2 linked regions of the Massilia litorea genome follow. The protein of the gene in region 2 interacts with the protein of the main gene of each other region in a pairwise test. Links are inferred from orthologs where the notes say so. Each region holds a gene or a part of one and is shown on either strand. Other genes may lie near its edges. The genes, in order: ftsH and hflK.

Region 1 (3,203 bases), 1.7 Mb from region 2 along the record:
AGATGTTGTATTGGACCAACTAGCGACCGTGCTCGAAGGCCGCAAGACAGACCTGGTCCTTTCCGACATGGCGCCCAATCTGTCGGGGATTCCAACGGCTGACGCTGCGCGGATGGAACATTTGATTGATCTCGCTATTGAGTTTTCTCAAATGCACCTGAAACCCGGTGGAGCATTGTTGGTCAAGTGCTTTAAGGATATGGGTTTCACGCAAATTGTCGAGAAGTTCCGCACCGAGTTCAAGACCGTCAAGCAAATCAAGCCCAAGGCAAGCCGCGACAAATCGTCGGAAATTTTCCTGCTCGGGCGCGGTCTGAAGAATCCGGTGGAGTACAAATCGGGATCCGAACGCGGCGCGGCCCTTGATATTTGAGATCGCAGCCGCACATGCACCGCGTGACGCCTCCGTTCGGATGCGTCCGGAACCTTCCCGCGCGCTTGTCGGTGTGGAAAAGGTGGCAATATGGCATCATGTGGGGCTGTGCATGGCACGCCCTGCGCGCTGTTAGTGAAATCACGAGTAAAATCGCGTGTGGCATCGCGAGTAAAATCGGCAAAATCAAATCGGTATTGGTGCGGAGCGCATCGGAGGAGTTTTCGTGAATAATATGTTTTCCAAATCCGCCATCTGGGTGGTCGTCGCACTGCTGTTGTTCATGCTGTTCAAGCAGTTCGACAACCATAGCCCGGCCGGTGGCAGCAAGACCATCGCTTATTCCGAGCTGCTCGACGATGTGAAAGCGCGCCGCGTCAAGGATGTCGTGATCGAAGGCGCGAACATCACCGCCACCCGCACCGACGACAGCAAGGTACGCGCCACCGCCACCATGCTCGACCGCGGCCTGATCGGCGACCTGCGCGAGAACGGCGTGCGCTTCGACGTCAAGCCGCCGGAAGAGCCTGGTTTCCTGCAGCAAGTGTTCATCTCCTGGTTCCCGATGCTGCTCCTGATCGGCGTCTGGGTCTTCTTCATGCGCCAGATGCAGGGCGGCGGCAAGGGCGGCGCTTTCTCCTTCGGCAAGTCGAAGGCGCGCATGCTCGATGAAACGAACAACAGCGTCACCTTCGCCGACGTCGCCGGCTGCGACGAAGCGAAAGAAGAAGTCAGCGAGATCGTCGACTTCCTGAAAGACCCGACCAAGTTCCAGAAGCTGGGCGGTCGCATCCCGCGCGGCGTGCTAATGGTCGGTCCTCCGGGCACCGGCAAGACCCTGCTGGCGCGTGCCATCGCCGGCGAAGCGAAAGTGCCGTTCTTCTCGATCTCCGGTTCCGACTTCGTCGAGATGTTCGTCGGCGTCGGCGCATCCCGCGTGCGCGACATGTTCGAGAACGCGAAGAAGCACTCGCCTTGCATCATCTTCATCGACGAGATCGACGCCGTCGGCCGCCACCGCGGCGCCGGCATGGGCGGCGGCAACGACGAACGCGAACAGACGCTGAACCAGCTGCTGGTCGAGATGGACGGTTTCGAAGCCACCTCCGGCGTCATCGTGATCGCCGCCACCAACCGCGCCGACGTGCTGGACAAGGCGCTGCTGCGTCCGGGCCGTTTCGACCGCCAGGTGATGGTCGGTTTGCCGGACATCCGCGGCCGTGAGCAGATCCTGAACGTGCACATGCGCAAGGTGCCGATCGGCGCCGACGTGAAGGCCGACATCCTGGCCCGCGGTACCCCCGGCTTCTCGGGTGCGGACCTGGCCAACCTGGTCAACGAAGCAGCCCTGTTCGCCGCGCGCCGCAACAAGCGCCTGGTCGAGATGAACGACTTCGAGGACGCCAAGGACAAGATCTACATGGGTCCGGAGCGCAAGTCGATGGTCATGCGCGAGGAAGAGCGCCGCAACACGGCCTACCACGAGTCGGGCCACGCGGTCGTCGCCAAGCTGCTGCCAAAGGCTGACCCGGTGCACAAGGTCACGATCATGCCGCGTGGTTTCGCCCTCGGCCTGACCTGGCAGCTGCCCGAGCACGATGCCCTGTCCGGTTACAAGGACAAGATGCTGGAAGAAATCTCGATCCTGTTCGGCGGCCGTATCGCCGAAGAGATCTTCGTCGGCCAGATGTCGACCGGCGCCTCGAACGACTTCTCGCGTGCCACCAAGCTGGCGCGCTCGATGGTGACCCGCTTCGGCATGTCCGAGACGATGGGCGTGATGGTCTACGAAGACAGCGAGAACGAAGGCTTCTTCGGCGGCGCCACCAAGACCATTTCGGAAGCGACCCAGCAAAAGGTCGACGCTGAAATCCGCGCAATCCTCGACACCCAGTACGCGCTGTCGCGCCGTCTGTTGGAAGAGAATCGCGAGAAGGTCGAGATGATGACCAAGGCCCTGCTCGAGTGGGAAACCATCGATTCCGAGCAGATCAACGACATCATGGCCGGCCGCGAGCCGCGTCCGCCGAAAGCCGGCCTGCTGACCAAGCGCACGCCGCCTGGCGACAGCGGTTCGGGCGGCGTGGCCACCAACGCGCCGGCACCGGCCTGATCCGCGGTTTTGATTCGCGGTCCTGATTTGTCAACGCGCTTGATCGACTAGCACCTCTCCAGCAAAAGGCATCCCTCCGGATGTCTTTTGCTCGTTAACGAGGCGCGCGCGTTTCCCTTCGACTTTCCCTCCATCACTTATGCGTCAACTGCTGCAATGCGGCCGCTTCAGCTTCCGGCTGGAACAGCGACCCCTCGTCATGGGCATCCTGAATGTCACGCCCGATTCGTTTTCCGACGGCGGCCGCTACGGCACGCTCGAGTTCGCGATTTCGCGCGCCGAAGAGATGGTGCGCGACGGTGTCGACCTGATCGACATCGGCGGCGAATCGACCCGCCCCGGCTCGCCGAGCGTCCCGGTCGAGGAAGAACTACGCCGCGTAATGCCGGCCGTCTACGCGCTGCAGGGAGTGGGGCGCGCGCTCTCGGTCGACACCTGCAAACCGCTGGTCATGCGCGAAGCGATCATCGCCGGCGCCGACATGATCAACGACATCAACGGCTTCCGCGCGCCGGGCGCGATCGAGGCCGTGCAGGGCAGCGACTGCGGCCTGTGCATCATGCACATGCAGGGAACGCCCCAGGACATGCAGGCCGAACCGGTCTACGGCGACGTGGTGGGGGAGGTGACCGCTTTCCTGCGCGAACGGATCGAGGCCTTGCTGGCGGCCGGCATCGAGCGTGAACGCATCTGCGTCGATCCGGGCCTCGGTTTCGG
Region 2 (3,156 bases):
CGAATGGCAAAAAAAAACGCCGCGATCGACGCGGCGTTTTCGGATGATTTATTTCGTACCCGGACTCCTGAAATACTTGAAGAACTCCGAATTCGAATCGATCACCATCACGTCCCCATGCGCCTTGAAGCTGGCGCGGTAGGCTTCGAGCGAACGATAGAATTTATAGAACTCCGGGTTCTTGCCGAAGGACTCGGCATAGATCGCCGATGCCTTGCCATCGCCCTCGCCCTTGATCTTCTCGGCTTCGCGGAAGGCTTCGGCCAGGATCACGGTGCGCTGGCGGTCGGCGTCGGCGCGGATCTTTTCGCTTTCGGCGGAGCCGGTCGAACGCAATTCATTGGCTACGCGAACCCGCTCGGCGCGCATGCGGTCGTAGACGGAATTGTTGATCTGCTCGATGTAGTCCACGCGCTTCAGGCGCACGTCGACGATGCCGATGCCGATCTGCTTGGCTTCGGCCACGACCTTGTTCTGCACCGCCTGCATCACGGCGCCGCGTTCCCCGGAGATCACCTGGCGCACGGTGCGCTTGGTAATCTCGTCGTTCAGGGCCGCCTTGATGATCTGCGACATGCGGTTGGTCGCGGCGCGCTCGTCGCCGCTGAAGCTGACGTAGTACAGGCGCGGCTCGACGATGCGCCATTTGACGAAGGCGTCGACCAGGATGTTCTTCTTCTCGGCCGTGATGAAGCGGTCGGCGTCGGGCGTATCCAGGGTCAGGACGCGCTTGTCGAGATAGACGATGTTCTGGAACGGCGGCGGCAGTTTGAAGTGCAGGCCCGGCTCGGAGATGACCTCACGTACCTCGCCGAGTGCGAAGACGATGGCGAAGCGGCGCTGGTCGACCACGAACACGGTCGACGACAGCAGCATCAGGGCAATGAAGCCCGCCACGAAAATGGTTACGAGGCGGCTCATTAACGGCTCTCCCTGTCACGTGAGGAATCGCGCGAACGGCTGTCGCGCTGGCGTACCTGTTCAATCGTCTGCTGCACTTCCTGCGCAGGCGTGGTCGCCTGCTCCTGCTGGTTCGGCTGTTGCTGCAGTTGCACCGGACCCGATCGGGCACTGCCCGTGGCGGCGTCGTTGGCGGCCACTTGCGCGATCAGCTTGTCGAGCGGCAGGTACAGCATGTTCGACCCCGACTTGGCGTCGACCATCACCTTGCTGGTGCTGCTGAAGATCTGCTGCATCGTGTCGATGTACATGCGGTCGCGGGTGACGCCCGGCGCTTTCGCATACTCGGTGACGACCTGGTTGAAGCGGGCGGCGTTACCGGTGGCGTTTTCGACCACCATCGAGCGGTAGGCTTCGGCGTCCTGCAGCAGGCGGAAGGCGGCGCCGCGGGCACGCGGGATCACGTCGTTGGCATAGGCCTCGCCTTCGTTGCGGGCACGGGCGCGGTCCTGGCCGGCCTTGACCGCGTCGTCGAAGGCGCTCTGCACCTGCTCCGGCGGCTGCACGTTCTGCATGGTCACGTTGGTGATCAGGGCGCCCAGCTTGTAGCGGTCGACGATCTGCTGGATGATGCGGTGGACGTCGAGCGCGACCTTCTCGCGGCCCTCGTACAGCACGAAGTCCATCTTGCTCTTGCCAACCACTTCGCGGATCGCCGTCTCGGCCACCTGGTGCACGGTCGCATCCTGGTCGCGGTTGTTGAAGACCCAGGCGACCGGGTCCTTCAGCGTGTACTGCACCGCGAACTGGATGTCGATGATGTTTTCGTCATCGGTCAGCATCAGCGACTCGGCGCCCTGCTTGTTGCGTACGTTGTCGCGGTAGCCGATTTCGGCGGTGCGGACCTGCGAGACGTTGACGGTTTCGTGGGCCTGGATCGGGGCCGGCCAGCGCCAGTTGAAGCCGGCGCCGGTCGTGTGGGACAGGCGGCCGAAGGTGGTGACCACGCCGACCTGCCCTTCCTGCACGATGAAGGCGCCGCTGGCGAGCCAGATCAGGAGCACGATGAAGCCGATCACGGACGCGGTAATGCCCGCGCCGCGGCCTTCGCCGCGATACGGGCCACCGGCGTCGCCGTTGTTGCCGCGGCTGCCGAACAGGCGGTTCAGGCGGGCATTGAAGTCGCGCCACATCTGATCGAGGTCGGGTGGACCCTCACCCGGACGGCGCCCTTCCTGGGCTTTATGGTCGCTCTCGGGATTTTTGCCCCAGCGCGGATCGTTCAGCGAAAGTTTAATGCCGAAACGTTTTAGTAAGGAAACAAGCATAGGCTTTTATTGGGGCCCGACATGGGTGGAGGTTGGATTACTTTCGCCGTTATCATCGAGCATCGATGATTCCAGCGCTGCATCGTCCTGCTCTTCGTTTTCAGGGCTCAAGCCTGGCACCGGATTGGCTGGGTAGCTCGCTGCCGACTTGGCTGCCTCGACAATTGCGTCGCGCAGCAGATCGAGGCCTGCGCCGCTCCTGGCGCTGATAAAAACGCGGCTGATTTTATCATGTTCATCACGTTCGACCCCAGGCTGGAGGTCGGCCGCATCAATCTTGTTCCACACGAGGATCTGCGGAATGTGGTCGGCGCCGATTTCGCGCAGGACCTCGTTGACCTGCTCGATCTGCTCCATGCGGGTCGGCGAGGAACCGTCGACCACGTGCAGCAGCAAGTCCGCGTGGATGGTTTCTTCCAGCGTGGCGCGGAAAGCGGCCACCAGCTGGTGCGGCAGCTCCCTGACAAACCCGACGGTATCGGAAATGACGACGCTGCCCGTCTCGTCGCCGAGATACAGGCGGCGGCTGGTGGTGTCGAGCGTTGCGAACAGCTGGTTCGCGACATACACGCCGGCCTTCGTCAGCGTGTTGAACAGGGTCGACTTGCCGGCATTGGTATAGCCGACCAGCGACACCGAGAAGGTGTTGTTGCGCCCGCGTGCGCGGCGCTGGGTTTCGTGTTGCTTGCGCAGCTTGGCCAGGCGCGTGCGCAAGGCTTTGACCCGCTCGCCGATCAGCCGGCGGTCGGTCTCGAGCTGGGTTTCACCCGGACCGCGCAGGCCGATACCGCCCTTCTGGCGTTCAAGGTGGGTCCAGCCGCGGATCAGGCGCGTGGCCAGGTGCTGCAGCTGGGCCAGTTCGACCTGCAGCTTGCCCTCGTGGCTCTTGGCGCGCTGGGCGAAGATGTCGAGGATCAGGCTGGTGCGG

Evidence for each region.
Region 1: the proteins of hflK (region 2) and ftsH interact in binary tests that used the Escherichia coli proteins (3 or more experiments, as listed by UniProt). The link is inferred for Massilia litorea from one-to-one orthologs.

What each region holds. Positions count from the first base shown.
Region 1 is NZ_CP062941.1:4,586,223-4,589,425, reverse strand. Bases 160-3,042 are described here. They hold ftsH (ATP-dependent zinc metalloprotease FtsH), read left to right. Parts: upstream 160-599; coding sequence 600-2,486; downstream 2,487-3,042. Other genes in these bases: folP (dihydropteroate synthase), read left to right, coding at 2,626-3,042; LPB04_RS20545 (RlmE family RNA methyltransferase), read left to right, coding at 160-373. In the rest of the region: more of LPB04_RS20545, read left to right, coding at 1-159; more of folP, read left to right, coding at 3,043-3,203. UniProt on the Escherichia coli protein: Acts as a processive, ATP-dependent zinc metallopeptidase for both cytoplasmic and membrane proteins. Plays a role in the quality control of integral membrane proteins.
Region 2 is NZ_CP062941.1:2,865,353-2,868,508, reverse strand. The notes cover bases 75-2,910. They hold hflK (FtsH protease activity modulator HflK), read right to left. Parts: upstream 2,229-2,910; coding sequence 921-2,228; downstream 75-920. Other genes in these bases: hflX (GTPase HflX), read right to left, coding at 2,235-2,910; hflC (protease modulator HflC), read right to left, coding at 75-921. Outside these bases: more of hflC, read right to left, coding at 49-74; more of hflX, read right to left, coding at 2,911-3,156.